Regions from separate parts of the Acidovorax sp. GW821-FHT09A11 genome, predicted to be linked through region 1. Evidence: predicted binding sites of a transcription regulator. Region 1 holds the regulator's gene; each other region holds the start of a gene.

What was found. The regulator FNR, encoded in region 1, switches genes on or off when oxygen is low (the NO sensors DNR and NnrR bind a similar motif). The targets are predictions, from matches to a motif close to TTGATNNNNATCAA.
Region 2: cyoA (ubiquinol oxidase subunit II) is a predicted target of FNR. The motif match lies at 8,446-8,459, and genes of this name have one in related genera.
Region 3: clpB (ATP-dependent chaperone ClpB) is a predicted target of FNR. The motif match lies at 6,995-7,008, and genes of this name have one in related genera.

What each region holds. Positions count from the first base shown of each region.
Region 1 is NZ_JBWKPS010000002.1:377,874-387,985, forward strand. It holds RNA gene ssrS (6S RNA) at 1-33, shown strand, start outside; gene AC07PV_RS05795 (sulfite exporter TauE/SafE family protein) at 140-955, shown strand; gene AC07PV_RS05800 (sensor domain-containing protein) at 1,036-3,483, opposite strand; gene AC07PV_RS05805 (cyclic di-GMP phosphodiesterase) at 3,480-4,778, opposite strand; gene AC07PV_RS05810 (sulfite exporter TauE/SafE family protein) at 4,989-5,747, opposite strand; gene hemN (oxygen-independent coproporphyrinogen III oxidase) at 5,753-7,135, opposite strand; gene fnr (fumarate/nitrate reduction transcriptional regulator Fnr) at 7,322-8,044, shown strand; gene AC07PV_RS05825 (hypothetical protein) at 8,110-8,403, opposite strand; gene AC07PV_RS05830 (FixH family protein) at 8,455-8,736, opposite strand; gene ccoG (cytochrome c oxidase accessory protein CcoG) at 8,809-10,112, opposite strand, start outside.
Region 2 is NZ_JBWKPS010000002.1:625,507-635,618, reverse strand. It holds gene AC07PV_RS07045 (LysR family transcriptional regulator) at 1-449, opposite strand, end outside; gene AC07PV_RS07040 (sulfite exporter TauE/SafE family protein) at 644-1,438, shown strand; gene AC07PV_RS07035 (response regulator transcription factor) at 1,478-2,029, opposite strand; gene AC07PV_RS07030 (ATP-binding protein) at 2,038-3,363, opposite strand; gene AC07PV_RS07025 (SURF1 family protein) at 3,344-4,159, opposite strand; gene cyoD (cytochrome o ubiquinol oxidase subunit IV) at 4,164-4,583, opposite strand; gene cyoC (cytochrome o ubiquinol oxidase subunit III) at 4,586-5,230, opposite strand; gene cyoB (cytochrome o ubiquinol oxidase subunit I) at 5,223-7,229, opposite strand; gene cyoA (ubiquinol oxidase subunit II) at 7,288-8,349, opposite strand; gene AC07PV_RS07000 (MFS transporter) at 8,663-10,003, shown strand.
Region 3 is NZ_JBWKPS010000005.1:71,129-81,240, reverse strand. It holds gene dapA (4-hydroxy-tetrahydrodipicolinate synthase) at 1-756, opposite strand, end outside; gene AC07PV_RS14685 (hypothetical protein) at 1,036-1,395, opposite strand; gene AC07PV_RS14680 (hypothetical protein) at 1,456-2,367, opposite strand; gene AC07PV_RS14675 (hypothetical protein) at 2,397-2,651, opposite strand; gene AC07PV_RS14670 (hypothetical protein) at 2,728-2,958, shown strand; gene AC07PV_RS14665 (molybdenum cofactor biosynthesis protein MoaE) at 3,016-3,492, shown strand; gene AC07PV_RS14660 (IPTL-CTERM sorting domain-containing protein) at 3,676-6,924, shown strand; gene clpB (ATP-dependent chaperone ClpB) at 7,084-9,690, shown strand; gene AC07PV_RS14650 (hypothetical protein) at 9,766-10,112, shown strand, end outside.

The sequences.
Region 1 (10,112 bases):
GGATGAGAGTCCGGTGGCAATCGCAGACACCTTCTTCCTTCCCCATGCCGCTGTCGCCACCGCCTCACCTTCCCGCTGAACGGCCGACCGGGCGCCGCCTCCCCGCCCCCTGTTCCCTCCCCTTCTCCCTTTTTGCCCCATGCTGGATCCTCTCCTGATCGTTGAACTCGGTGTACTGGGCCTGGCAACCGGCTTTCTGGCCGGCCTGCTCGGCATCGGCGGCGGCATGCTGCTGGTGCCGTTCATGACGTACATCCTGGGTGCCCAGAAGGTGGCACCGGACCTCGCGGTGAAGATGGCCATCGCGACCTCCATGGCGACGATCATGTTCACCTCGATCTCCAGCGTGCGCGCGCACCACCAGCGTGGGGCGGTGCGCTGGGACATCGTCAAGCGCCTGGCGCCCGGCATCGTGCTCGGTGGATTCATCGCCAGCCTGGGCGTGTTCGCGCTCCTCAAGGGCTCGTTCCTGGCGATCTTCTTCGCGCTGTTCGTGAGTTTTTCGGCCTCTCAGATGTTCCTGGACAAGAAGCCCGCCCCCTCGCGCCAGATGCCTGCCGGCGCGGGGCAGGTGGCGGCGGGCGGCGTGATCGGGTTCCTGTCGGGGCTGGTGGGTGCCGGCGGCGGCTTCGTGAGCGTGCCGTTCATGACGTGGTGCAACGTGCCCATCCACAATGCCGTGGCCACCAGCGCCGCGCTCGGCTTCCCCATCGCCCTCGCCAACGTGGTGGGCTACGTGATTGGCGGCCAGAACGTGAGCGGATTGCCCCCGGCATCGCTGGGCTACATCTGGCTTCCCGCCCTGGCGGTGATCGCGACCTGCAGCGTGCTCACCGCGCCCCTGGGCGCCAGGGCGGCGCACAGCCTGCCGGTCAAGCAACTCAAGCGCGTGTTCGCATCCCTGCTCTTCGGCCTGGCGGCCTACATGCTCTGGAAGGGCATCGCGGCCTCCTGAGGCTCTGCCGTGGGGCCACGGCGCAAGGGCAGCGGAGATGGTGGCCAAGGCGGTGGTGCGAAGCCCTTGGCCTCGCGCGCCTAGGTCTGGACGGAATTGCGCCGGCCCTGCGCCTTCAAGGGCAGCGGCTTGCCCAGCAGGGCACGAAACTCGTGGGCAGGAAGCCCGGGCGCGCACAGAAAACCCTGGTAGTGGTCGCATTGCATCTGAAGCAGCACCGCCTGCTGGGTTTCGGTTTCCACGCCCTCCGCCACCACCTCCACATGCATGGCGCGCCCCATGCTGATGATCGCGCTCACGATGGCCCGGTCGCCATCGTCGTCGGGCAGCCCGCGCACGAACGACTGGTCGATCTTGAGCTTGTGGATCGGCAGCTTCTTCAGGTACGCCAGGCTGGAATAGCCCGTGCCGAAATCATCGATGGCGAGGCCAATGCCCAGGCCGGCCAGCACGCGCAGGCGCTGCTCCATCTCCTGCGCATCCTGCAGCAGGATGGTTTCGGTCAGCTCCAGCTCCAGCAGCGTGGGCGGCAGCTGGTGCACCGCCAGCAGGCGCGTGATCCGGTCCACGAAATCGGGCTGGCGGAACTCCAGCGCGGACACGTTCACCGAGATCATGATGGGCATGCCGCTGTGCATCCACACCGCCGCCTCGCGCACGGCCTGCTCCATGACCCAGGCACCCAGCGTGACGATGTAGCCGGACTCCTCCGCGAGGGGGATGAACTGCCCGGGCGAGACCGCGCCGAATTCAGGGTCGGTCCAGCGGATCAGGGCCTCGGCGCCCGTGATGCGCCCCGTGGCCATGTTGACCTGCGGCTGGTAGTGCACCGCCATGCGGTCCAGACCCAGCGCCTGGCGCATCGCATGCTCCATCTGCATGCGCGACAGCAGGTTGGCGTTCATTTGCGGCTGGTAGAAGCCATAGCTGCCCCGGCCGCGCTCCTTGACGCGGTACATGGCGGTATCGGCCTGCTTGATGAGGTCGTCCAGCGTGGCCCCGTCCTGCGGGTACAGCGCCATGCCGATGCTGCACTGGATGGAGAAACCCATGCCGTCGAGCATGAAGGGCTTGAGCATGTCGTCCAGGATGCGGCGCGCCACGCTCTCGGCCACCACGGCATCCCCACCGTGCAGATAGATGACGAACTCATCCCCGCCCAGCCGGCACAGCATGTCCGTCTGGCGCAGGCAGGCCTGCAATCGCTCGGCCACCAGCTGCAGCACCCGGTCGCCAAAGGGATGGCCCAGCGAGTCATTGATGATCTTGAAACGGTCGAGGTCCAGGAACAGGATCGCGAAACCGGTGTCGCTCTGGCGGGCGCCCTGGATGGCCGTGTCCACCCGCTGCGACAGAAGCAGCCGGTTGGGCAGCCCTGTGAGCACATCGCTGTACGCCAGCTCTTCGATGCGCTTCTGGGCCGCATGCTGCAGCGTCAGGTCGCGCATGAAGCCGATGCTCTGCACCAGCCGCCCCTCGTCGTCGCGCAACGCCACCCACGACAGCTGCACCGCGCAATAGGTCCCGTTGTCCCGGGGAAGCCACAGCTCGCCTTCCCAGAAGCCTTCTCTGGACCAGCCTTGCAGCACCTGTTCCATGAACGCCGCATCGGGGCCGCCGCCAAAGAGAGAGGCCGCCGTGTTGCCCTCGAACGACTTGGCCGACGGGCCCACGAGGCGCTCGCATCCCGGGTTCATGCGCAGGACCCGGTGCTGGCTGTCGGCGATGAAGATCGCGTCCAGGCTGGATTCGAACACCCTGGCGGCAAGGCGCAGGCTGGCTTGTATCTCGGTCTGCCGGGTGATGTCCCGGAACGAGTACACACGCCCCACCGGCCGCCCCTGGCTGAACTGGGGGACCGTGCGCAGCTCCAGCACCGCGCCGTTGCGCAGCACCAGGATGTCGGTGCTCTCCTGCATCGGCTCGCGCGCAATCGCGGCCAGGCGCTCCGAATAGGCCGCCGCATCGTTCACCTGCGTGGCCATGTGGGCATACACCGCCCCATCGTCACGCTCAAGGAGCAGGTCGCGCGGAATGTTCCACAGCTGTGCAAGGCGCTGATTGAACGCCCGCACCCGGCCATCAAGGCTGCAGACGAGCATGCCGTCGGCCGCGGAGTCCAGGGTGGCGCGCAGTTCGGACAGCAGGGTTTCCAGCTCGCGCTCGGTGGCCTCCTGGGCACTGCGGTCCAGCATGCTCAGCATGTACACCGTATCGCCGCCCGCCGCGCCCCAGGGCACGCGGCTTACCTGCCGGTCCACGGGCACCAGCGTGCCATCCGCACGCAGAAGACGGGTGTGGGAATGGATGCCGCCCGCCACCACCTCGGCGGGCTCCCCCCAGAACGCCTGGTCCTGCGGCGTGGTGGCCAAGCCGAGCACCGATGCACCGACCATGGCGGACACGGGGGTCCCTACCAGCCGCTGCGCGGCGGCATTCGCGTGCAGGATGAGCAGGCTGGCCTCATCGACAAGCCAGACGGCTTCCTGTAGCGCGTCAAGCCAGCCGTGGGATTGCGAAACCCTCACGAACCTGCCTCTTCATTGCCGGGACTGACCGCACGCTCGAAAAAGTAACAGATGCGCTGACGGGGAGAGAGATAGTCCAGCGCATCGCGCGGCAACTGCGCGGGCTTGAGGCTGCGCCGGATGCCCAGCTCGGGCACCGTTTCCAGGTCCAGGATCGGTGCTTCGTCCTTGGGCACACGGGAATCGTGCACGATGACCTTGGGCCGCAGGGGCCGCGACGAGTTGACCGAGGCAACGATCGCATAGCGGTCATTGACCAACTGGACAATGGAGCCCGGCGGGTACACCCCCATCATGCGGATGAATGCCCCCAGAACCACGGAATCGAAGCGCGCCTTGAGCTGCGCGAAGATGACGGACAACGCCTCGTGGGGCGTGAGCGCATCCACGCCGTTGGCCGGGTTGCACATGCGGTCGTACCGGTTGACCAGCGCCAGCACCTGCCCCGCCCGTCCCAGGTCAGGCCCCGACAGCCGCAGGGGGAACCCGCTGCCATCGGCCATTTCGTGATGCCGCGCAATGGCCGTCAGCACCGCTTCGGGCAGCCCCATGCGCGTGGCGAATGCCACGGACTCGCCCACGTGGGACTCGTAGCGCGTTCGCTCCATGGGGATCATCGAGGGCGTGGGCTGGCGCAGGTTCGGCGGCAGCTTGAGCTTGCCCAGGTCATGGATCAGGGCCGCGATGCCGAGATCATGCAGCTCGGAGCTCTTCATGCCCAGGGCACGGCCCAGCAGCAGGGAGATCACCATCACGTTGATGGGGTGCAGGGCATTGCGCTCGCCAACGCCCTCCGACAGCAACCGGATGACGGAGTCACCGTTCTCGAGGAGTTCCGATACGCAGCCAGCCACCAGCGCATCGCCCTTGGTGCGGGCCTGGTCCGGGTGCTCGGACGCAACGCGTTCGAGTGCCTGGTACTGCCGGGTGGCCTCTCCGAACCGCTGGTTGCAGGCCGCCAAGGTGCGGTTCTGCGCCTCCAGCAATTCGCGCCGGCGCTGCGCCTCCGGGTCCACGGTGGCCGTGGCGCCGGGGGCATCCGGTCCCTGGGCCGAGGGCACCGTCATCTCCGGCACGCTCCAGGCGGCCGGAACCAGCTCCCGTTGCTCCGGATCGCTTTTCTTGGGGACGTATCGCACCTCGGTGAGCCCCAGTTCCCGCAACGTCGCGATCTGGTCCGCCGATGCCACCCGGAAACTGCTCACCGGGAACGGATGGTGCATCCAGCCCACATCGAGCTGGATGTACATGCCGACGCGCAGTTGGCTGATATCGATGAGGATGGAGGAGTTCACTTCGGGGCGCGCGAAACATGGAGACGTGAATGCCACCAATAGTTACACAGATTATCGCCAGTTCGAAGGCCTTGTCGAAGGAGCCCACCCGCGCCGCGGCGGCACGGCAACACTTGCCTGCCCGAAGGCGCGGGGCGGGGCAATCCCCCTCATGGGGATGTGGGTTACCGAAACCGCCGCGCCCTCAGGCCGCCGCGGCCCGAATGCACGCTAGCGGCACCACAGCGAGGGTTTGTAGACGAGGTCCATCCACAGTGCCCAGCTTGCCACCGCGCAGAGCAGGCCACCGGCGGCGCGCGTCCCCCAGTCCGCGCGCACGGTGTTGAGCCGGGCCCGCAACCGCGTCCAGGCCCAGGGCCCGCCGACCAGCCAGACGCCGCTGCCAATGCCAAAAAGCGCCATGGACAATGCGCCCTCCAGGGGCCCTCCGCTCAAGGCAGCCACCAGCAGCGCCGAATACAGCAAGCCACAGGGCATCAGCGCCCAGAGAAACCCCGCGGCAAGAATGCCTCCCGGGGCACGGACCAGAGGCCGCACGCGCTCCCACACGCCACGGCCCGCCTGCTCCACCCAGAGCGGCTGCCGCGCCTGGACCATCAGCATCAGCCCCCACGCCATCACCGCGACGTGCATCAAGGTCCACGCCGGGCGCAGTGCCATGGTCTGCTGAGTGAGCCACGCCAGGCTGTCCATGGCCAGGGCGGCCAGCCCGCCCGCCAGCGCATATCCCGTCAGGCGGCCCGCATGAAAGGCCACGGCCCGCCGGGCCACGCCACCGCGCGGTGCCCACCGCACCGCCTGCACCTTCGGGGGAGCCCCCTCCGCCGGCGCCCCGGCGCCCGGGGCGGATGCGCAGCCCGCGCTCCCCTGCCCCACCACGGCGCCACAAGGTGCCGAGCACATGGCCAGGCAATGGGACCCGCCAACGAGCCCCATCAACAAGGCAGTCGAGGCAACCGTTGCAAGCATGGGATTCAGATGATGCGTGAAAAACGCGCTCGGTTGCGGTCTGCCTGCAGATATCGGTCGAAAACCATGGCGATGCCGCGCACGAAGAACCAGCCCATGGCCGTGACCTCGACACCGTCGGGCCTCACCTTGACCAGCCCCTGCTCGGCCATGGTGTCGAGTTGCGCCAGTTCGGCGGAGAAATAGTGCCGAAAATCGAGGAGCCAGGCCTGTTCCATGGGCTCGAACAGCAGTTCTCCCTGGCACATCAAGGACATGATGACGGCGCGGCGCACGAGGTCGTCCCGCGTCAGGGCCAGGCCACGCACCACAGGCAGACGCCCCTGGTTCAGCAGGTCGTAGTACTCATCCAGGGTCTTGGCGTTCTGGCTGTAGGTGGCGCCGACCCTGCCAATGGCCGACACGCCCAGGCCGATCAGGTCGCAGTCGGGCTGGGTGCTGTAGCCCTGGAAGTTACGGTGCAGGCGGCCCTGCCGCTTGGCGACGGCCAGCGAGTCCTCCGGCAGCGCGAAGTGGTCCATCCCCACATACACATAGCCGGCGCCCATGAACGCGTCGAGCGAACGGGAGAGCATCGACACCTTGCCGGAGGCTGCGGGCAGTTCGGCGGAGAGGATGCGGCGCTGGGGCTTGAACCGCTCCGGCAGGTGGGCATAGGCATACAGCGCAATGCGATCAGGCCGCAACTGAACCACCTGCGCCAGCGTGCGGTCGAACGACTCCGGCGTCTGGCGCGGCAACCCGTAGATCAGGTCCACATTGATCGATTCGAAGCCGAGCGAGCGCGCGGATTCCACCAGCGAAAACACCTGTTCGGCGGGCTGGATGCGGTGCACCGCCTTCTGGACCTCGGGGTCAAAATCCTGCACGCCAAAACTCAGCCGGTTGAATCCAAGCTCCGCGAGCACGGCAAGCCGGTCGGCATTGACGGTACGGGGGTCCACCTCGATAGAGTACTCCCCGCCCGGCGCCAGGGTGAAGCTGCGCTGGAGCATCGCCATGAGTTCCCGCAAGCCATCGTCCGACAGGAAGGTGGGGGTGCCGCCGCCCAGGTGCAGCTGGCTCACCACCTGGCCCGTGCCGCAGTGCGCCGTGTGCAGATCGATCTCGCGGCTGAGATAGCGCAGATAGACTTCAGCCCGGTCGTGGTGCTTGGTGATGATCTTGTTGCAGGCGCAGTAGTAGCACAGCGACTCGCAAAAGGGGATGTGCACATACAGGGACAAGGGCAGCGCCTTGGTCAGGGTGCCCATGCGGCGCTGCTCGAGGGCGAGGGCGTAGTCCTCCTGGCCGAAGGCTTCCACAAACCGGTCGGCCGTCGGATAGGAGGTATAGCGGGGGCCTGGTACGTCAAAACGGCGCAGCAGGTCAGGCGAAACAGCGGTCATGGGGCGAATCCTTGCGTACACCTTGACTGTGCCGTAAGCTGCCCCCCATGTCCTTGACATGAATCAAGTGATGGAGTGGCCGGAACAGCGACAATTTGATGCATGTCAGTCGCCTGCCCGCCCTCCAAGAGACTCCCTCTTCGGCCATCGGGCGGTATGCTCGAAACCTAACTCCGCCCTGTGCCTATGAACCCGCTCACCATCAAAGTCGCCTGTTCCAATTGCAACCTGCGCGAGCTGTGCATGCCGGTGGGCCTGAGCGAAGAGCAACTGCACCGCATCGACGAGGTCGTTGCAGTTCGCCGCAAGGTGAAGCGCGGCGGCACGCTGTTTCGCAATGGTGAGTCGTTCACCTCGCTTTATGCCATCCGCACCGGCTTTTTCAAGACCTGCGTGGCCACCGAGGACGGGCGCGACCAGGTCACGGGGTTCCAGATGGCGGGCGAGATCATCGGCCTGGACGGCATCGTGAATGACCACCACACCTGCGATGCGGTGGCCCTGGAAGACGCCGAGGTCTGCGTCATGCCGTTTGACCGCATCGAGGAACTGTCCCGCGAGGTCACCGCGCTGCAGCACCACGTGCACAAGATCATGAGCCGCGAGATCGTGCGCGAACACGGCGTGATGCTGCTGCTGGGCAGCATGCGTGCCGAGGAGCGCCTGGCAGCGTTCCTGCTCAATCTGGTGCAGCGCCTGCACGCCCGCGGATTCTCGCAGTCCGAGCTGGTGCTGCGCATGACGCGCGAGGAGATCGGCAGCTACCTGGGCCTCAAGCTCGAGACCGTGAGCCGCACCTTCTCCAAGTTTGTGGAAGAAGGCATTGTCGAAGTCAAGCAGCGCCATGTCCGCATCCTCGAGACCGACGCGCTCAAGCGCATCGTGAACAACCAGTCCGCCTGCCACTGAGCAAGGCGAGCCAGGTCCGCCCGTCCCGGCAACGCCTTGCCACCGGAGCCCGGCCGGTGCGCTGTTCAAGGGCAGGATGATGTCTTTCGGCAATCATCAGGGCGCTCGCCTTCGGGCACGGGGCAGCGGTTGAGTTCAAAGGGCGACATTGCCAGCAGCGTGGTCAACGCGCTGGAGGCCATGGTGATGGCCCAGAACGCAAAGAACGCGAGCGTGTAGACGCCCTGGCGCGACAGGGCCAGCGGCTGCCCGAACCAATGCAGGTCCTGCGGGTCCACCATCGCAAAAACCAGCATCTCCATCGCGCCCGCCATCAGAAAGGCGGGCCATGCAATCCACATCAGGCGTTGCGTCCACATCGGGGTTGTCTCCTGGTAAGGCCGCGCAGACCCGCTGCTCGGCCAGGGGTTTCAGCGTGGCTGGTCCTGAACCGGTGTCGCCGCGTGGTTGCGGCCCTTCATGGCCGGGGCCAGGCTCTTCTCCGGAGCCTCCAGCGTCTTGTTGATTTCGATGCCCTGGCGGTAGTAGTCCTCGGCGACCACGGGGTCTGGCCGCGAAATCGCCAGCCACAGCGTGACAAAGCCCGCCACGATGACGATGGCAGGGCCGGCGATGATCAGCCAGACGTGGCCGAATTTCCACCAGGGCGCAGCGGTGGCGGGGGCGGAGCCGATGGCTGGATTGGATGGCATGGGTGCTTGCTCCTCAAAAATCTTCTCGGTCATACAACGTCCCCGGGGCCGTGCACCGGGGTGCACGTCGCCTCATCGGGGCACCAGGAATACGGACTTCTCGGTCACATGGGCCGCAGCGCCCACCGCCTGCACATCGAACTGCACGGCATGGGAGCCCGGGGGCGCGGAGCCATACGGTATCTGCAGGCGCACGGCCACCCACCGGGACTCCGCGGGGCCAATGTCCACCTCGGCTTCAGAGGCCACCTCCAGCCCGTCCAGGCCGCGGGCGCCGATGCGGTAGCGCTGGGGGCCTTCGGTGGCGTTCATGATCTGCAGGCGGTAGATATTCTCCAGCTTGCCGCCCGCCACGATGCGCGACAGGGCCGCGCGGTCGCGCACCACATCCACCTTGAGCGGCGTGCGGGTGACCAGGCTGGCCATCATGCCCACGCACAGTGCCACCAGCACGGCGGTGTAGATCAGCACGCGAGGCCGCAGGACGCGCCGCAGGATCTGCGACTGGCTCCAGCGCTGCGCCACGCCGTTCTGCGTGGAAAAGCGGATCAGCCCCCGGGGGTAGTGCATCTTGTCCATCACCGTGTTGCACGCATCCACGCACAGTCCGCAGCCAATGCACTCGTACTGCAGGCCCTTGCGGATATCGATGCCCACGGGACACACCTGCACGCACAGGGTGCAGTCAATGCAGTCACCCAGGCCCTTGGCCTTGTGGTCGATCGTCTTGTTGCGCGGGCCGCGCGGCTCGCCGCGTTCCACGTCATAGCTCACGATCAGGGTGTCCCGGTCGAACATCGCGCTCTGAAAGCGCGCGTAGGGGCACATGTACTTGCACACCTGCTCGCGCATGTAGCCCGCATTGCCATACGTGGCAAAGCCGTAGAACAGCACCCAGAATATCTGCCAGTTGCCCTGCAGCGCCAGCAGTTCCGCGCCGAGCTCGCGGATGGGCACGAAATAGCCCACGAACGTGAACCCCGTCCACAGCGCCACGGTGATCCATACCACCTGTTTGAGAAACTTCTTGCGGATCTTCTCGAAGGTCCAGGGCCCGTTGTCCAGCCGCAGCCGGGCACTGCGATCGCCTTCGATCTTGTGCTCGATCCACATGAACATTTCGGTGTAGACCGTCTGGGGACAGGCGAAACCGCACCACAGCCGCCCCGCCACGGCCGTGAACAGGAAAAGCGACAGCGCCGAGATGATGAGCAGGCCCGTGAGATAGATGAAGTCCTGCGGATAGAGCACCAGCCCGAAAATATAGAACCGCCGTGCCCCCAGGTCGAACAGCACCATCTGGCGCTGCCCCCACTCGAACCAGGGAAGGCCGTAAAAGACCAGTTGCGTGAGAAACACCATGCCCCAGCGCCAGC
Region 2 (10,112 bases), 250 kb from region 1:
TCGGACACCAGGCCCATGTCGCACAGCCCGGCGCGCACCGCATCGGCCACCTCCTGGCTGGAGCGCTCCTCCACGTCCACCGAAATGCGCGGGTGCCGCGCCAGAAAGCCCGCCATCGCCCGCGGCAGGTACTCGCTCAGCGCCGAGCTGTTGCACAGCACGCGCACATGGCCCGCCAGGCCCGCGCCATATTCGCCCAGGTCGCCGCGCAGCAGCTCCATCTGCTGCAGCACCAGCCGCGCGTGGTGCAGTAGCGTGTGGCCCGCGGGCGTGGGCTGCACGCCGCGTTGTTCGCGCAGCAGCAGGGGCACGCCCAGCGCGTCCTCCATGCCGCGTATGCGCTCGCTGGCCGAGGCCAGCGCCATGTGGCTGCGTTCGGCGCCCCCCGTGATGGTGCCTGCTTCGTGCACGTGCACGAAGAGACGCAGGTCGGTGAGGTCAAAGCGCATGGGGCAAACGTACCACATGGCAGGCTTCGGCCGCGCCTGAGGCGGGCTACGCGGCTTCCGCATTTCCAGGGGCGGGGCCATCCGAAACAATGGCCTTTGGCACTGCGTTGCTGGACATGCGGTGGGTGGGTTTCGGACCAGGGGATACCGATGGAACTTGTGATGAATCAGCCGCCTTCCGGGGCGGGGCGCTCATGAACGGGGTTGCCGAGCTGTGGGGCCACGGCATTGCGCCGGGCTGGCTGGCGGGGGCGGCCGCCATTTTCTGGCTGGCCGGCACGGTCAAGGGCGTGGTGGGGCTGGGCCTGCCCACGGTGGCGATGGCCCTCTTGGCCATGCTGGTTCCGCCGGCCCAGGCGGCGGCGTTGCTGGTGGTGCCTTCGCTGGTCACCAATGTCTGGCAGATGCGCCCCTGGCCCGCCGTGTGGCCGCTGGTGCGGCGCCTGGGCGGCATGCAATGCGGAATCTGCCTGGGCACCTGGCTGTGCGCGTGGTGGCTGGGGGCGCCCGCGGGCCCTGGGTCGCGCTTGGCGCTGGGGCTGGCCCTCGCGCTGTATGGCGCCTGGGGCTTGACGGGGACGCGGCGGGTGCTGCCCCTGCCGGCCCAGGGCTGGCAGGGGCCCCTGGTGGGGTTCGCGACCGGTGCCATCGCCGCCGCCACGGGTGTTTTCGTGGTGCCCGCCGTGCCCTATCTGCAGGCGCTGGGCCTGCAGCGCGATGCGCTGGTGCAGGCCATGGGGCTGAGCTTCACGGTCTCCACACTCGCGCTGGCCGCCGGCCTGGCATTCAACGCGAGCTATTCCATGGCGACCGTGGGGCTGTCGGTCGTGATGCTGCTGCCTGCGCTGGCGGGCATGGCGTGTGGGCAGCGGCTGCGGGCCCGGATGTCACCCGTGTGGTTTCGGCGCAGCCTCATGCTGGGCCTGCTGGCCCTGGGCGTGGCCATGGTGGTGGACGTGCTGGCATGGCATGGTTTTGCGTCGCGCTAGGGCGCTGCGCGGGGCGCTGTTTCCTCGCCTGCCGGCCCGTTACCGGACCTGTTTTTTCTCCAGCTTGCGGGTGAGGGTGCGGCGGTGCATGCCCAGGCGCCTTGCCGCTTCCGAGAGATTGAAGCCGGTTTCGGCCAGCACTTCGTTGATGCGCTCCCATTCCAGGGTCTTGATGGAGCTGGACCGGTTCGTCAGCTCCACGTCGGTGTTGCCCGCCTTGAGCCCGAAGGCGGCCTCGATGTCGTCGGTATTGGACGGCTTGGCGAGGTAGTGGCATGCGCCCAGCTTCACGGCCTCCACCGCCGTGGCGATGCTGGCAAAGCCTGTGAGCACCACGATGAGCATGGCCTCGCTGGCCGCATGCAGCTTCTGCACGCAGACCAGGCCCGAGGCTTCGCCCTTGAGCTTGAGGTCCACCACCGCATAGCCGGGCGTGTGCTGTGCGAGCAGGGCTTCGACCTCGGGAAGGCCCGTGGCCTGCAGCACGCGGTAGCCGCGCCGCTCGAACGAGCGCGCCAGCGTGCGGGCAAAGGCCTCGTCGTCTTCCACGATCAGCAACAGGCGTTCTTCTTTTTCTGTGTCGGTATCCATGATGCGCGTCAGGCTCCAGGCAAGGCGATCGCTGCCAGCGGCAGCTCTATGGTGACTTCGGCACCCCCTTCGGGGCGGTTGTGCGCCGTGACGCTGCCGCCCAGCGTGCGTGCCACGTTGAGCACGAGGTACAGGCCCAGCCCGCCCCCGGGGCGCTCCTTGGTGGACTGGTAGGGGGTTCCCAGCCTTGCCAGCATGCCCGGCGCAAAACCGGGCCCTGCGTCGGTGACGGTGATGCGCAGCGCATCGGCGCTGCGCGTGATGGCCAGGCGCACCCATGCCGGCGAGGCGTCGCGCGCATTGTCGAGCACATTGAAAACCATCTGCTGGAGCGTGGTGTCCGACACCATGGGCGTGTCGGCGCCGAAGTCGTTGTCGTACACGAACCGCGGCATCGACCGCGTGCTGCGCCATTCCTCTGCCAGGGCATCGACGAAGGTGCGCACGGTGGTCTGCACCGACGCTTCCCCGCGGGTCTCCCCGGCCGAGAGCAGGATGCCGCTCACGATGCTCTTGCAGCGCTGCACCTGGGCCTGCATCTCGCCGATGTCTTCCTGCAGCGGTTCATGGGCCGCCAGGCGCTCATCGCGTCGCCAGTCGCCCAGGATCACGGCCAGGGTGGACAGCGGGGTGCCCAGCTCGTGCGCGGCGCCCGAGGCCAGCAGCCCCATGCGCACGATGTGTTCCTCTTCCACGCGGCGCCGGCGCGCGGCCGCCAGGCGCGCATCGCGCTCGCGCAGGTTCAGGCTGATGCGCGTGATGAAGACGACCACCAGGGTGGCATTGAGCGCGAAGCAGACCAGCAGCCCGATCACGTACAGGCTGGACAGGCCCTGGTGCAGGTCCTGCGGCAGCTCCAGGGGCAGGTGGTAGACGGCCAGCAAGCCGAAGCACAGCAGCGTGGTGATCACGATGGACCAGATGTAGGCGCCGCGCAGCAGCACGGCCCCCAGCGTGATCTGCAGCAGGTACAAAAACACGAACGGGTTGCTGGTGCCGCCGCTCAGGTAGAGCTGTACCGTGAGCACGGCGACGTCGATCAGCAGCGCCAGGAAAAGCTCCACGTTGCGCACCACCACGGGGCCCATGCGCAGGCGCAGCAGGCTGGCCACGTTGAAGAGCGCAAGGCATCCCACCACCAGCAGCATTTCGCGCTGCGGCAGCACCAGGCCCAGGCTGTAGTGCGCCATCTCGATGGTGAACACCTGTCCGACCACGGCGATCCAGCGCAGCTGGATCAGCTGCTGGAGATTCTTGATGCCCGCCGCGGCATCGGCCGAGCGGGCATTGCGCTGCGGCAGGGCGGTGGCGGCGTCAGGGCGAAGGGGGTTCATCGGTGGTCGTGGGGCGGCGGGAAGGGCCATGCCGGCGGCGTTCATAGCGTGCCACATACCAGCCGGCGCCCGCAACCATGAGCGCGAGCCCGTACCAGGTCGCCGCGTACACAAGATGGCTGTTGGAAAAACGGATCACCGTCATGCCCGGGCGGGGCCAGGTCTGCACGGAAGGCGCGCCGCCAGCGGCGGGCAGGCCCGCATCCACGAAGAAGGGCGCGGCGCGGGGCAGCCCCAGTGCCTGGCTGATGGCGGCCACGTCGCGCGAGTGCCAGCGTTGCTGCGCGGGATCATTGGTCCGCAGAAAACCGCCGCCAGGCTCCGAGATCCTCAGCAGTCCTTCCACGGTGGCCACGGGCCGGGGTGGCTGCGCCGCTCCCGTGAGCCACTGGTTGCGCTGCGCCTGCGGTACAAAACCGCGGTTCACGAGCACCTGCGTGCCGTCGTCCAGCTGCAGCGGGGCCATGACCCAGAAGCCCGCGCCCAGCTCCGTCACCGCCTGGGTGAGGACCGTCTTGTCTGCCAGCCACCGGCCCTGCAGGGTGACGGCAAGGTATTCGTGGTCTGCCGCGTTGACCCGGGGCCACTGGCTGGCAGGTGGCGCCGCCACGGGAGCCGCATGTACCCGGTGCTCCACGCGCTCCATGAGCGCGAGCTTCCACGCGCGGCGCTGGACCTGCCACGTGCCCAGGGCGGCAAATGCCGAGAACAGGGCGATGCCCACGAGCACGAGGGCCGCCTGGCGGAGCCGCCGCCGGGCGAAGGGCGCGTGCGCGGGGGAGGGCTCTGGCGTCAAGGTGTCAGGGCGTCGAATGCCCCGGCGCTTCGTGCGCCGGCGGCGTGGGAGTGGGGTGCGCGGGCATCATGTTGGCATTCATGTGGAACATGACCCACAGCGTGCCGCTGATGGCGATGGCCACGAATACCACGGTGAAGATGGTGGACAAGAGGGTCCATCCTCCCTCGACCTTGCCGTTCATGTGCAGGAAATACACCATGTGCACCAGGATCTGCACCACGGCGAAGGCGCCCAGCACCAGCACGGCGGTGTTGCGGTCGGCGATCACCTTGGCCATGACCAGCCAGAAGGGGATGGCCGTGAGAACGACCGACAGCACGAAGCCGATCGTGTAGTCGCGCAGGCTGCTGTGCGGCCCCACCTCATGGGGGTGATCGCCGTGGCCGTGGGCATCGTGTGCGTGTGTGTGTTGCGCGCTCATGGTTACAGCACCCCCATCAGGTACACAAAGGTGAAGACGCCGATCCAGACCACGTCCAGAAAGTGCCAGAACATCGACAGGCACATCAGGCGGCGCTTGTTTTCATGGATCAGGCCATGCTTGCCGATCTGCACCATCAGCACCACCAGCCATACGAGGCCGAAGGTCACGTGCAGGCCGTGGGTGCCCACCAGCGTGAAGAAGGCCGACAGGAAGGCGCTGCGCTGGGGCGTGGCGCCCTGGTGGATCAGGTGGGCGAACTCATAGAGTTCGAGGCCCAGGAAGCACAGGCCGAAGAGGCCCGTCACGGCCAGCCACAGCAGCGTGCCCTTGGCGTCGCCCAGCTGCTTGCGCAGCATGGCGAAGCCGAAGGTGATGGACGACAGCAGCAGGAAGGCCGTGTTGATGGCCACCAGCGTCAGGTCGAACAGCTGCGCGCCGGTGGGGCCGGCCGCATAGCTGCGGCCGAGCACGCCGTAGGTGGCGAACAGGGCGGCGAAGATGAGGCAGTCGCTCATCAGGTAGAGCCAGAAGCCCAGGGCCGTGCCGTTCTCGGGATGGGGCTCGTGCGCCAGGTGGTAGTCGCGCGGCGCGAGCGCCGCGCTGGCGGCGCCTGCCGCGCCGGGGGTGTATCGGATATCAGACATGGCTGGCACGCAGTTGTTGGGTGCGGTGGTTTTCCGTCTTGGCCACGGTGGCGGCCGGGATGTGGAAGTCGCGCTGGTAGTTGAACGTGTGGATGATGGCCGCCAGGACCACGGCCGCGAACGACACGCCCGCGAGCAGCCACATGTGCCAGATCAATGCGAAGCCCAGCACCAGGGACAGGGCCGAGATCACGGCGCCCGATCCGGTATTGGCAGGCATGTGGATGGGCTGGAAACCGGCGAGGGGACGCCGGTAGCCATGCTTCTTCATGTCCCACCACGCGTCGATCTCGTGCACCACGGGCGTGAATGCGAAGTTGTAGTCGGGCGGGGGCGAGGACGTGGCCCATTCCAGCGTGCGCGCGTCCCACGGGTCGCCCGTGTGGTCGCGCAGCTCTTCGCGCTTCAGGTAGCTCACCACGATCTGGATCAGGAAGCAGGCAATGCCGGCCGCGATCATGGCCGCGCCCACGGCTGCGATCACGAACCAGATCTGCAGGGACGGGTCTTCGAAATGGTTGGCACGGCGCGTGACACCCATCAGGCCCAGCACGTACAGCGGGCCGAACGCCACCCAGAAGCCCACCACCCACAGCCAGAAGGAGCGCACGCCCCAGGTGCGGTCCAGCTTGTAGCCGAAGGCCTTGGGGTACCAGTAGTTGATGCCCGCGAACAGGCCGAACAGCACGCCCCCGATGATCACGTTGTGGAAGTGGGCGATCAGGAACAGGCTGTTGTGCAGCACGAAGTCGGCCGGTGGCACGGCCAGCAGCACGCCGGTCATGCCGCCGATGGCGAACGTCACCATGAAGGCCACGGTCCACATCATGGGCAGCTCGAAGCGGATGCGGCCCTTGTACATGGTGAACAGCCAGTTGAAGATCTTCGCGCCCGTGGGGATCGAGATGATCATCGTCGTGATGCCGAAGAACGTGTTCACGCTCGCGCCCGAGCCCATGGTGAAGAAGTGGTGCAGCCACACCAGGTACGACAGGATGGTGATCACCACCGTGGCATACACCATGGAGGTGTAGCCGAACAGGCGCTTCCTGCAGAACGTGGCCACCACTTCGGAGAAGATGCCGAAGCACGGCAGGATCAGGATGTACACCTCGGGGTGGCCCCAGATCCAGATCAGGTTCACGTACAGCATGGCGTTGCCGCCCAGGTCGTTCGTGAAGAAGTTGGTGCCGGCATAGCGGTCCAGCGACATCAGCACGAGCGCGGCCGTGAGCACCGGGAACGAGGCCACGATCAGCGCGTTGGTGCACAGGGCCGTCCAGGTGAAGACGGGCATCCTCATCAGGTTCATCCCCGGCGCGCGCATCTTGATGATGGTGACGATCAGGTTGATGCCCGAGAGCGTGGTGCCCACCCCCGCGATCTGCAGCGCCCAGATGTAGTAGTCCAGCCCCACGCCGGGGTCCTGCGCGCCGAGGTTGGACAGGGCCAGCCAGCCGGAGGTGGAGAACTCGCCCAGGAACAGCGACACCATCACCAGCACGGCGCCGGCCGTGGTCATCCAGAAGCTGAAGTTGTTGAGGAACGGGAACGACACGTCGCGTGCGCCGATCTGCAGCGGCACGAGGTAGTTCATGAGGCCCGTGACCAGCGGCATGGCCACGAAGAAGATCATGATCACGCCGTGGGCGGTGAAGATCTGGTCGTAGTGGTGCGGCGGCAGGTAGCCCATGTTGTCGCCAAAGGCCATGGCTTGCTGCAGGCGCATCATCACGGCGTCGGCAAAGCCGCGCAGCAGCATCACCACGCCCAGGATCATGTACATGATCCCGATCTTCTTGTGGTCGATGCTGCAGATCCAGTCGCGCCACAGGGTGCCCCACAGGCGGAACCTGGTGATGGCGGCCATCACGGCCAGCCCACCCAGCACGGTGGCGACAAAGGTCCAGAGCACGATGGGCTCGTGCGCCATCGGTATGGAATCCCAGGTGATGCGGCCCAGGGCCCAGTGGGGTGCGGTAACAGGTGAGGAGGACATGGCGGTCAGTCTTCTTGGGCGTGGGCGCCGGCGGCCGGCAGGGCGGGGCTGAGGCGGGTCATTGGGCGGCGGTGCTGCGGGTGGAAATGGCGTGGCGCGACTCGAGGGCGGCCACCACCTGGGCGGCGTTCTGCGAGGTGCACACGTCCTGGGGCAGGTTCAGGCCCATGGCGCGCACGTAGGCATCGCCACCGTTCTCGTCGATGGCCATCATGTGGTGCATGCACATCTTGCCGTCCTCGACGCAGCGGTTGAGCACCTTGTCGTACAGGCCTTCTTCCACGCTGGCAAAGCGCTGCACGGGGTCGCGTTCGCTGGGCTTGGCCAGGGCCATGTAGGCCTGGCGGGTCAGGGGCTTGCCCTCGGACCGGGCCCTGGCGACCCACTGCTCGAAGTCGCCCTGGACCAGGCCGTGGAACTTGAAGGTCATGCCCGAAAAGCCCGAGCCGCTGTAGTGTGACGCCATGCCGTGGAACACGCCGGGCTGGTTGATCACGGCGTTCAGCTCGGTCTGCATGCCGGGCATCGCGTAGATCATGCCGGCGAGGTCGGGCACGTAGAACGCGTTCATGGTGGACGTGGCCGTGAGCTTCAGGAGAATGGGCCGGTCCACCGGCGCCGCCAGTTCATTGACCGTGGCGATGCCCAGCTCGGGATACAGGAACAGCCACTTCCAGTCCATGGCCACCACCTGCACTTCCATGGGGGTGGATTGCGTGTCCAGGGGCTTGGTGGCCGAGATGCGGTCCAGCGGACGGTACGGGTCGAGCTTGTGCGTGCCGATCCAGGTCAGCGCGCCCAGGGCGATGATGATCATGAGCGGCACCGTCCAGATCACCAGCTCCAGGGTGGTGGAATGGTGCCAGTCGGGGTCGTAGTCTTCCTCGGTGTTGGCGGTGTTGTTCTGGCGGTACTTCCAGGCAAACCACAGGGTGAGGGCGATCACCGGCACGATGATGATGAGCATCAGCAAGGTGGCCTGGATGACCATGTGGCCCTGCTGGGCCGCGATGTCGCCCGCCGGGTTGAGGACCACCGCCTTGCTGCAGCCGGCCAGGCCGCCCAGGGCAGCAGCGGCGGCGAGCCAGGCAGGCCCGCGAAAGTGAGGAAGTTTGAACATGTGAAAGGCGCTACCAAGGCGTTGATTCGAGGGTAAACGCGGATGTCGGGATACCGCAGAATGTAATATCGCTAGCTTTTTTGTCCATTGGACATTTTGTCCAGGGTCAAAGGTTGTTGCCCCCCATCCAGGGCATGGGGGCAGAGCCGGCGTTGTCCTGCACGGCGCCCTGGCCCAGGCGTACTTGTCCCGGGGCAGGCTTGCGGGTAAAACCTAGGTACCCGGTGCCTTTGCGGGCAGCGCGATCCCTGAAAATCAGGCGGACGAGCCCAGCCGTCCTGGTTTTTTCCGACAACGACAAGGAGTCCTGTTCATGAGCAGCCCCGCCTCTGCCACCTACCCCGCGGCCGGCTTCGAAGAAAGCCCAGCCTCTCTCTCCCGGGCGGACACGCATGAAGATGTCACTCCCAGCGAAATCGCCGTGGGCGTGATCATCGGGCGGTCGTCCGAGTATTTCGACTTCTTCGTTTTCGGGATCGCCTGCGTGCTGGTGTTCCCGTCGTTCCTGTTTCCCTTCATGTCGCGCCTGGATGGCACGCTCGCCGCCTTTGCGCTGCTGGCCGTGGCGTTCGTGGTGCGGCCCGTGGGCACGGCCATTTCCATGGCCATCCAGCGGCGCTGGGGCCGGGGCACGAAGCTGACCATCGCGCTGTTCCTGCTGGGGGTGTGCACGGTGGCCATGGCCTTCCTGCCGGGTTACAAGGACGTGGGCATGACCGCCATCGTGGTGCTGCTGATCCTGCGCATCGGCCAGGGGCTGGCGCTCGGCGGCTCGTGGGACGGCCTGCCGTCGCTGCTGGCGATGTCCGCCCCCCGGCACCGCCGGGGCTGGTACGCCATGATCGGGCAGCTGGGCGCGCCGCTGGGCTTTGTCTTGGCCGCGGGCCTGTTTGCCTATCTGTACAGCAGCCTCACCGTCGAGGAATTCCTGGCCTGGGGCTGGCGCTATCCGTTCTTCGTGGCGTTCGCGGTGAACGTGGTGGCCTTGTTCGCCCGCCTGCGCCTGGTGGTGGGCCAGTCGTACGCCGAACTGCTGCAGGAGCGCGAACTGCAGCCCGTGCCCGTGAGCCGCGTGGTGCGCGACGAAGGCAGCAATGTGCTTTTGGGTGCTTTCGCCGCGCTGGCGAGTTTTGCGCTGTTCCATCTGGTCACGGTGTTCCCGCTGTCGTGGATCACGCTGTACTCGGAACAACCCGTCACGCAGATTCTGGGGGTGCAGATCGTGGGCGCCTTCCTGGCGGCGGGGGCCATCATGGTGTCGGGCTGGCTGTCGGACCACCTGGGCCGCCGCAAGCTGCTGGGCGGCATGGCGGTGATGATTGGCGTGTTCAGCTTCATGGCGCCGGTGCTGCTCAACTCCGGCGAGGTGGGCAGCACCATGTTCCTGCTGCTGGGCTTCGTGCTGCTGGGCCTGTCGTACGGCCAGGCTTCTGGCACGGTGACCGCCAATTTCTCGCCCCAGTACCGCTACACGGGCGCCGCCTTGTCGGCCGACCTGGCCTGGATCATTGGCGCCGCCTTCGCGCCCCTCGTGGCCCTGTACCTGTCCTCCCAATTCGGGCTGCTGGCGGTGACGGTGTATTTGCTGTCCGGCGTGGCCTGCACATTGGGTGCCCTCAATCTGAACCGCCGCATGGAGCGGCGCGACCGGTAGCAATGGCGGGTATTTTGCTATCGAATAGATAGCTTCTGGCGCTTGCCCATCAAGCGCTGGAGGTCAAAAAGCCAAAGAAAAAGCGCCCGGAAGTACCGGGCGCTTTGTT
Region 3 (10,112 bases), on a different contig from region 1:
AAAACACGCTTCCACCCAGGGTTGCAGGGCCTGCCACAAGTCGCGGGCTGCGGGCAGATCGCCCAGGCGCAGCAGGGCCATCAACTCCACGAAACGCGGTGTCTGCCAGTGCGCGCAGGCAGAGATGGCACCCGCGCCGCCGAGGGCCAGCGTATGGAAGATCTGCGCGTCTTCGCCCGTCAGCACCTGCAGCCGGCCATCGGCGATCAGGGCCTGCGTCTTGGCGGGGTTGCCGCCGCAGTCCTTGATGGCCTGGATGCGCGGATGCCCTGCCAGCGCCAGCAGCGTCTCGGTGGTGAGCGTGGCGCCCGTGCGGTAAGGAATGTCATAAATCAGCACGGGCGCCGCGCTGGCGTCGGCCAGCGTGCGGAACCAGTGCAGCAGGCCTTCTTGCGAGGGACGGATGTAGTGGGGGGCGGACACCAGCAGGCCCGCAACCGGGTAGTGTGCAAGGGCCTGCACCTGCTCCAGCACCTGGCCCTGGTGGCAGCCCGACACGCCCATCACCACGGGCAAACCCTGTGCGGCGCTGAGCACTGTTTCCAGCACCTGCAGCTGCTCGGCCTTGTCGAGGGCCGCAGCCTCACCGGTCGAGCCGCAGGCAACGAAGCCCGAAACACCGTCGGCACACAGCCGGGCGGTGAGGGCGGCAAGGGCCGGATGGTCCACGGCGCCGCCCTTGAACGGCGTGACCAGGGCGATCCAGAGCCCGCTGAACGGCGGCTGGTGGGAGGTGGCGGTATCGGTGGCAGACATGCGAAGCATCCTTTCAGGGTTCGACCAGGGGAAGAACCGTCCGGAGGGAGTGCGTGCGGAATGCCGGGGAGTGAAAAGAGAAAAGAAAAAAGGGAATTTCTCTACCAGGTGGTTCCGTCGCTCATCCGGACGGAACCACAGCTCCGGTCAGATGAGCTCTGGTTTTTTGGCTTTGCCCACGCACCGCAACGCCACCGCAGGTGCTGCGGTCATGGCAAAGGGGGTGTGTGTGGACATGGGCCGCAGTATAGCGAAGCGCCTGCCGTGTCCCAAGAGTGGTCAGCCTGCCTGCGGTGGCTGGGCCGCATCGTGTGCAGGTTCAGGCTGGGGCGGCACCAGCCCGGGACATGGCCACGCCAGCAGTTCGGCCAGGCGCGTGACGATCCATGTGGCCTCGGGCACCGACACGCCGGATTCAAGGGTGCACAGCCCCGCATGGATGCGCCGCAGGATCTCGGCCTCGGAAGGCGCCTGCACGTGGTACAGCGTCTGTGCGTGTTCCACCAGGTGGCCCGCCAGGTCTTCGCACAGCTCGTAGCGGGCGCGCACGCCGTCTGCCTTTTCCGTCAGGCGTCCTCGGGTGTCGGTGTACACCGCCATGAAGGAGGGCGGCACGTGGATCTGGTTGTCGTCGTACATGGCTGGGTAGATGGTGGGAGCGATCAGGCGGCAGAAAAAATGCCCGCCAGAGCGGTTCAGTCAGGGGCTTTGCATATCCGCGGCTTGGTGGTGCGCGGGGGCTTGCGAGCAGGTTTGCAGGTGGTTGTGCGCCATGGCCGCTGTCTCGGCAAACCAGCCCAGCAGGTGTTGCAGCCAGATTCGCAGTTCAGCCTCAAAGCGGGGCGTGAGCGCGACCAGGCCCCGGGGGGCATCCTGGGTGAGGTGGCCCTGCGCCGTTGCCTCGTTGACCAGGTTGCGCACATGCGAGTGCGAAAAGCCCAGGCGCTGCGCAAGCTCGCTGGCGCGCAGGGCAAACGGCGTGGGCCCTTGATCGCCGGGGCGGTGCACCCGGCAGTGTTCGCGCAGCAGCAGCATGGCAATGCGCCCGCCGCCTTCGCGCTGGTCAAACCAGTCCCAGCCGCCGAAGCGGCCCCGGGTTTCGGCCAGGCGATCCAGGATGTGGTCGGCCCCGGCCAGAAAGGCGGCAAAGTAGTCCGCGTCGCTGTCCAGCCGCTGCGCATGGCCCGCGGGCAGGGCGCCCAGGGCCTCGGCGCAGTGCAGGTGGTGCCGCACCCAGGTGCGCAGGCCGTCCAGCAGCCGGGGGGTGGGCGCGAGGTAGCGGAGCCGGCGGTCGGCGGGATCGGTGTCCACCGCCACCATGCCCGCCAGCCGCAGCACGGCGAAGAACGTGGCCAGCGTGCGGGCGCCCCCCGGCATGCGTTGCTGCAGGAGCGTCAGCGTGGGGCGTGGCGCGCCCCGCAGCTGCCATTGGTAGTGCTGCACCACCAGCCGGCCCGCCGCGTGCGACTGCAGCGCCCGGCCGAAGATCTTGTTGATGAGCCGTTCGTTCCAGTGCAGGCGCAGGATGCCGTCGCAGTAGGCCTCCACGGCCTGGGTGTAGGTGTCCGGAGCCTGGGAGTCGAGCGCTTCGAAGGATTCTTGCAGGTCCATGGCGCGTGTTGCGGTGCAGGGTTGCTGTTTCAGTCCGGCGTGAACAGGCGCTCGAACTTGGCCTGGTCTGCGGCCAGCTCGAAGGTCACCACCTGGCCCATTTTCATGTCCGACAGGCGGCAGGCCCCAAACAGGGTGGTTTTGCCTGCCAGCTCCATCACCTCCAGGTCGATGATGGCGTAGGGATGGGGCACGAAGACCTGGTGCTTGAACACATCGCGGACCGTGTTGCGCGGGGACGGGTAGAGCTTGTAGAGATCGGTCTCGATCGTTTGTGTGGCCATGGGCTTAAGGTGCGAGGGTGGCTGCAGTACGGGTACAGTGCGGGCGAATCGTACAGACAAACCTTTTTACCAATCTATGGCACGCAACAAAAGTGAATGGCCCTCCAAGGTGCTGGCGCTGGTCCGCGGCGGCAACCTGCCCGCCGCCATCGCGCAGATCAAGGTGGCACCCACCGTCGGCGACGTCACCCGGCTGCAGACCCTGCTGGCCCAGCTGCCCCCTTCGCCCGCGCTGGCGCAGCTGAACAAGGTGGTGGAAGAAGAGCGTGCCTTGCTGGCCGCGCCACGGCTGCACCGTTCGCCGTAAGCGGCCACGCCGCGCCATTCCGCCTTGCCGCCATTCGCCCTGTAGAGAGCTTCTGCCATGACCTTGCCCCGCGTTTCCATCCAGACCGAGGACTTTGACCTGTCCACCGAAATCGCCGCCCTGCGCCGCGAGAACAAGGGCGTGGGCGCTGTGTGCAGCTTTGTGGGCACGGTGCGCGACCGCAACGAAGGCGACCAGGTGTCCTCCATGGAGCTGGAACACTACCCCGGCATGACCGAAAAATCCATCGAGGCCATGGTGGACGAGGCGTTCCGGCGTTTCGACATCTTTGGCGCCCGCGTGATCCACCGCGTGGGGCTGCTGCAACCGCTGGACCAGATCGTGCTGGTGGCCGTGACCAGCGCACACCGGGGCCAGAGCTTTCAGGCCTGCGAGTTCCTCATGGACTACCTCAAGACCCAGGCCCCGTTCTGGAAGAAGGAAGAAACCGCCCAGGGCGCGCGCTGGGTGGACGCGCGGGTGAGCGACGACGCTGCGCTGGCGCGCTGGGGCATCGTGGCCACCAACGCCTGAACGCACCCGCCGGCCGGCCGGAATGCCCCTGCTGCCGGCGCTGCAGCCGCGCGCCAGGCCGGCGGTTTCGCAGATCGATGCAATCTTTGGACTTGTGCGGCGCTGGTCCCCTTTTGAGAATCGCCTGCTGTCCCGCTGGCACCTTTCTTCTGCCCGGCGAGGGCTGACAGGGAGGAATGTGTCATGGAACTTCAAGCGCGGGCATTTTCACGCGCGTGCCGATGGTGCCTGGCGGCCGTGGGGCTCATGCTGGCGCTTTCGGGCCCGGCCCGGGCCGACGTGGCCTTTGTCGCCGCCAGCAGCCTTTCCCTGGGGGGGCTGCTCGGCGAGACGGCGCGCGGCGACTTCAATGAAGACGGTCAGCCGGACCTTGCCGTGGTGGACCGGCAAGACAACACCGTCAGGATCCTGCTCAATACCGGCGGCGCTGCGGGCTTTTCGGCCGCGGGTTCGTTCGGCGTGGGCGCGGCCCCTTACGGCCTGGTGGCGGCCGACTTCAATGGGGATGGGCATCTGGACATCGCGGTGGCCAGCTTCAACGAAGGCACCGTCACGGTCCGCCTGGGCGACGGCCATGGCGGGCTGTCTGCAGCAACCGCCTTCGGCGCCGGCCCCAATCCTTATGGCCTGGCGGTGGCGGACTTCGATGGCGACGGGCGGCTGGACGTGGCCGTTGCGGTCTTCTCGGGCGCGGCCAAGGGGGTTTCGGTGCTGTGGGGCGACGGGACAGGCCGGCTGGATGGGCGTCCCCGCACGGAGATCGGCATGGGTGTGTCGACGACACGCATCGTCTCGGGCGACTGGAATGAAGACGGGCATGCCGACATCGTGGTGGGCTCGGGCGATGGCGTCTTCTGGCTGCGGGGAGACGGCGCGGGCGGCTTCGCGGCGGCCCAGCGCCTGACGGGCGATGAGTACGTGCCTTTCGTGGCCGTCGGCGATGCCAACGGAGACGGCCACCTGGACATCCTGGCGCTGGTGCAGAACACCTCGGCCAGCCCGATCCTCCTGACCGGGGACGGCACGGGAAACTTTTCACGCCGCGGCGTGGGCTCCCCCGGATGGTTTTCGAGCGCTGCCATCGTGGATGCCACGGGCGATGGACGGGCGGACCTGGTGCTCGCGCGCTCCAGCGGCACCGTTGTGGTGTGGCCCGGCCTCGCCGGTGGCGGGTTCGGCTTCAACGCAGGGGGCCAGGAGTACTCGGTGGGTGATGACGAAAGCACCCTGGCGGTGGCCGATTTCAACGGCGACGGCCACCCGGACATTGCCGTGGCCAACGGGTGGGGCGGGCGAATGGTCCGGTTGCTGGGAGACGGCGCGGGCCGCTTTGCCGCCGCACGCAGCTACGGCATCCCCGAGCGGGACGCGCGCGCGGTGGCGGTGGCCGACTTCAACGAGGACGGGCGGATCGACCTGGCCGTCGCCTACGCGGATGAATCCAGCGTCTGGATCCTGCGGGGCGATGGCCAGGGCGGCTTCGTGTTGTCCACGCGGCTCGATACCGGGGCGCAGGTGCGCGCGCTGGCCGCTGGCGACCTCGACGGGGATGGTCACGCGGACCTGGCGGTGGTCAGCGAAACCGACCGGAGCGTCATGGTCTATCTGGGCCGGGGGGCGGGCGACTTCTCCCTGGCGGGCCAGGGTTTCTTTACCGGGCTGTCGCCCAGGTCGATCGTCACCGGGACATTTCGCGGGCCGGGCTACCCTGCCCATGCCGCCGTGTGGGCGCTGGAGACGACCAGCTCGCTCGAAGCCATCCGATGGGTGGGCGTCACGCCCCTAGGCGCCGTCGACATGCTGGACATGACGGTGTGGCAGGGCGTGCGGGGCTTCGCGCCGGTCGATGTCAACCAGGATGGGCGCACCGACCTGGTGGCCGCGACCTCGGCGGGCACCGTGGGCACTTCGCTGTCCGCCGCTTCGCAGCCGCTGGAGCCGGTCTACCTGCCAGTCTCGGCCGGCCCGCTGGGCGCGGTCGCGGGGTGGGGCGTCGCGGGGCGGGCGGGGGTGTTCACGGCCGCCGGCACGCAGATCGCGTCCCTGGCCGCGGCGCCCGGGCAGGCGATGGGCGTGGTGGGACAGTACGGCGCAGGGCTCGCGGCCAAGGCGCTCGCGGCCGCGGATTTCGATGGCGACGGGCTGCCCGACGTGGTGGGCGCCGACGCGTCGGGTGGGATCGCCATCCTGCGCGGGCAGGCCGGGGTGGGCGCTCTGGGCCTGCCTGTCGCGCGGTTCGCCGGAGGCACGGCCGAGCAGATGGCGGTGGCCGATTTCAATGGCGACGGCAGGCCGGACGTCGCCATTGCCAACGGTATCGCGGGCATCACGGTGCTGATGAATGCCTCCCCGTCGGCCGATGCCGCATTGGCGTCCCTGGCGCTGTCGCAGGGTGTCCTCAGCCCCGCGTTCCAGCCGCAGGTAGTGGCGTATGCGGCTGGCGTGCCGCATGCGGTGACCGCGCTTTCCCTGACGCCCGTCGCCGCCGATGCCGGGGCCTCCATCACCGTGAACGGCACGCCCGTGGCCAGCGGCTCCGCGACGCCGCCCCTGGCCCTGGTGCCGGGTGCCAATGTGATCCAGGTGGAGGTGCTCGCGCAGAACGGCGTGGCCCGCCGGACGTACACCATCACCGTGGTCCGCGACCAGACGGTCCGGCACGCGGTCACGGCCCTGGCGGGCTCGGGTGGCAGCATCGGCCCGGCCGGCACGGTCGACGTGGCGCAGGGACAGACGCAGGCCTTCACCGTCACGCCCGGCGCGGGTTACCGCATCGCGTCCGTGGCGGGCTGTGGCGGCAGCCTGGCCGGTAGCACCTACACCACGGCAGCGGTGACGGCCGCCTGCACCGTGCAGGCGCGTTTTGAAACCCTGCCCACACCGACGAACACCGGGTCGGGGCCCGTCAACGTGGGCGTGGTGGATGGCAGCACGGGCTGCCAGCTGGACCTGGCGGGCACCGGCCCGGTGGCGGCGCCGGCGCCGTACCCCGGCGCCACCTTGCCGCACGGGGCGTTCCGCCTGCGGCTCATCCATTGCCAGCCGGGTGAGACGGTGCGTGTGGCGGTGACCTTTCCAGACCTCACGGGCTTCACCGTGAAGAAGTACGGGCCCACACCCGACAGCCCCTCCTCCAGCCGATACTACGACCCCGTGAACCTGCAGATCAGCGGCAACACCGTGGCCTACGATGTGACGGACGGTGGCTGGGGGGACGACAGCTTTGGCGCGCAGGATGGCACCATCAACGACCCTGTCGTCCCCGTGCTGCTGGCGCCTGGCCCGGTGGCGATCCCCACGCTGTCGGCCGGGGGCCTGGGTGGGCTGGCCGCCTTGCTGGGGTTGCTGGCCTTGCGGGGCGGCCGGCGCACGGCCCTGCGGGCCCACTGGGCCGGTACCTGGTCCGGAGTTTCGAGAGAAATCAGCCGCTAGCGCTTGATGGTAAAACGCTGGCAGCTATAAAAATGGTAGCTAATGGGGAAGCCATCGGCTGGATGATTCGCTGACGCAGGTCAATCGGTGGGCGGGGGCAGTGTCTTGAAATCAGGCATACCCCGCCTCAAGTGCTCTGCAATTCGGAGGACATCCACCATGCGTCTCGACAAATTCACCACCAAGTTCCAGGAAGCCCTGAGCGATGCCCAGAGCATCGCCCTGGGCAATGACCACGCCTACATCGAGCCCGTGCACATGCTCGTGGCCATGCTCAAGCAGGACGACGGCCCCAAGGCGCTGCTGCAGCGCGCGGGCGCCAATGTGCCCGGCCTGCTGGCTGCGGCCGAGGCCGCCGTCAAGCGCCTGCCCCAGGTGCAGGGCAACGAGCAGGTGCAAGGCGGCCCGGAGCTCGGCCGCGTGCTGCAGGCCACCGAGAAGGAGGCCATCAAGCGCGGTGACCAGTTCATCGCCAGCGAGCTGTTCCTGCTGGCCGTGATCGACAGCAAGGGCGAGGCCGCCAAGATCGCCAAGGACAACGGCCTGACGCGCAAGAGCCTGGAGGCCGCCATCGACGCCGTGCGCGGCGGCCAGAAGATGGACAGTGCCGAGGCCGAGGGCCAGCGCGGCGCCCTGGCCAAGTACTGCATCGACCTGACCGAGCGCGCGCGCATCGGCAAGCTCGACCCCGTGATCGGCCGCGACGACGAGATCCGCCGCGCCATCCAGGTGCTGCAGCGCCGCACCAAGAACAACCCCGTGCTCATCGGCGAGCCCGGCGTGGGCAAGACGGCCATCGTCGAAGGCCTGGCCCAGCGCATCGTGGCCGGCGAGGTGCCCGAGTCGCTCAAGAACAAGCGCGTGCTGTCGCTGGACATGGCGGCGCTGCTCGCGGGCGCCAAGTTCCGCGGCGAGTTCGAGGAGCGCCTGAAGACCGTGCTGAACGAACTGGCCAAGGACGAGGGGCAAACAATAGTCTTCATCGACGAGCTGCACACCATGGTGGGCGCGGGCAAGGCCGAGGGCGCGATGGACGCGGGCAACATGCTCAAGCCAGCGCTTGCGCGCGGCGAGCTGCACTGCGTGGGCGCGACCACGCTCGACGAGTACCGCAAGTACATCGAGAAGGACGCCGCGCTGGAGCGGCGCTTCCAGAAGATCCTCGTGGGCGAACCCACCGTGGAGGCGACCATCGCCATCCTGCGCGGCCTGCAGGAAAAGTACGAGGTGCACCACGGCGTGGACATCACCGACCCGGCCATCGTGGCCGCGGCCGAGCTGTCCAACCGCTACATCACCGACCGCTTCCTGCCCGACAAGGCGATTGACCTCATCGACGAGGCCGCCTCCAAGATCAAGATCGAGATGGACTCCAAGCCCGAGGTGATGGACAAGCTCGACCGCCGCCTGATCCAGCTGCAGATCGAGCGCGAGGCCGTGCGCCGCGAAAAGGACGAATCCTCGCAAAAGCGCTTTGCGCTTATCGAGGAAGAGATCGCCAAGCTGCAAAAGGAAATCGCCGACTACGACGAGATCTGGCAGTCCGAAAAGGCCCAGGCGCAGGGCAGCGCGCACGTGCGCGAAGCCATCGACAAGCTCAAGTTCCAGATCGAGGAATTCACCCGCAAGGGCGACTTCAACAAGGTGGCCGAGCTGCAGTACGGCAAGCTGCCCGACCTGGAAAAGCAGCTGAAGGAAGCGCAGGCGCAGGAGGATGGCAAGGACGGCGCTCCCGCCACCCGCCGCCTGCTGCGCACGCAGGTGGGTGCCGAAGAAATTGCCGAGGTGGTGAGCCGCGCCACGGGCATTCCGGTGGCCAAGATGATGCAGGGCGAAAAGGACAAGCTCCTGCTGATGGAGGCCAAGCTGCATGAACGCGTGGTGGGCCAGGAGGAGGCGATCGCCGCCGTGGCCAACGCCATCCGCCGTTCGCGCTCGGGCCTGAGTGACCCCAACCGCCCCACGGGCTCGTTCCTGTTCCTGGGCCCCACGGGCGTGGGCAAGACCGAGCTGTGCAAGGCGCTGGCGGGCTTTCTGTTCGACAGCGAGGACCACCTGGTGCGCATCGACATGAGCGAGTTCATGGAAAAGCACTCGGTGGCCCGCCTGATCGGCGCGCCGCCCGGCTACGTGGGCTACGAGGAGGGTGGCTACCTCACGGAGGCCGTGCGCCGCAAGCCCTACAGCGTGCTGCTGCTCGACGAGGTGGAGAAGGCCCACCCGGATGTGTTCAACGTGCTGCTGCAGGTGCTGGACGACGGCCGCCTGACCGACGGCCAGGGCCGTACCGTGGACTTCAAGAACACGGTGATCGTGATGACGAGCAACATCGGCTCGCACCTGATCCAGGCCATGGTCGGACAGGACTCCGAGGACATCAAGGAAGCGGTGTGGGGCGAGCTCAAGAACCACTTCCGGCCCGAGTTCCTCAACCGCATCGACGAGACCGTGGTGTTCCACGCGCTGGACGCGCAGCACATCGCCTCGATCGCCAAGATCCAGCTGCAACTGTTGCAAACCCGGCTGGCGAAGATGGATTTGGAGTTGCAGGTGTCGGACGCAGCCTTGGCAGAATTGGCCAAGGTGGGGTTCGACCCGGTGTTTGGTGCGCGGCCGCTCAAGCGGGCGATCCAGCAGCGCATCGAGAACCCTCTGTCCAAGCTGTTGCTGGAAGGGCGTTTCCCGCCCAAGAGCGTGATCCCGGTCACCGTGAACCCGGTGCTGGAGCCGGGTGTGTTCCAGTTCGGCGTGGCCCCGCAGGAGTGATGCGGGCCCGGGAAGGGATAGCGGCCCTAGTCAGGGCTGCCATCCCTTCCCCAAGATGTGAAGGAGAGGTGTCGTTTGAATGAATTTGTTGCGGGCGTTGTGCGCCTGTTGCTGCGGGTGGTGGTCATCGCCATGGGCCTGGTGCTGTTCGCCAGCCTGCTGATTGCCATGATGGTGCTGGCGCTGGTGTGGACGCTGCGCGCAGGCTGGGCACGCCTCACAGGCCAGCCGGTGACCCCCTGGGCCATGCGCATGGATCCCCGCACGGGGTTCAGCACCGTGTTTCGCTCCACGGAGCGCTGGTCGTCCGGTCGCCGTGGCCCGGCGCCCGCGCCCGACGATGCCGGCGGCGAGGCCGCGGCCGCGTCGCGCCGTGGCGGCATCCTGCCCGGCGCCGCCGAGGTGACCGACGTCGAGGCGCG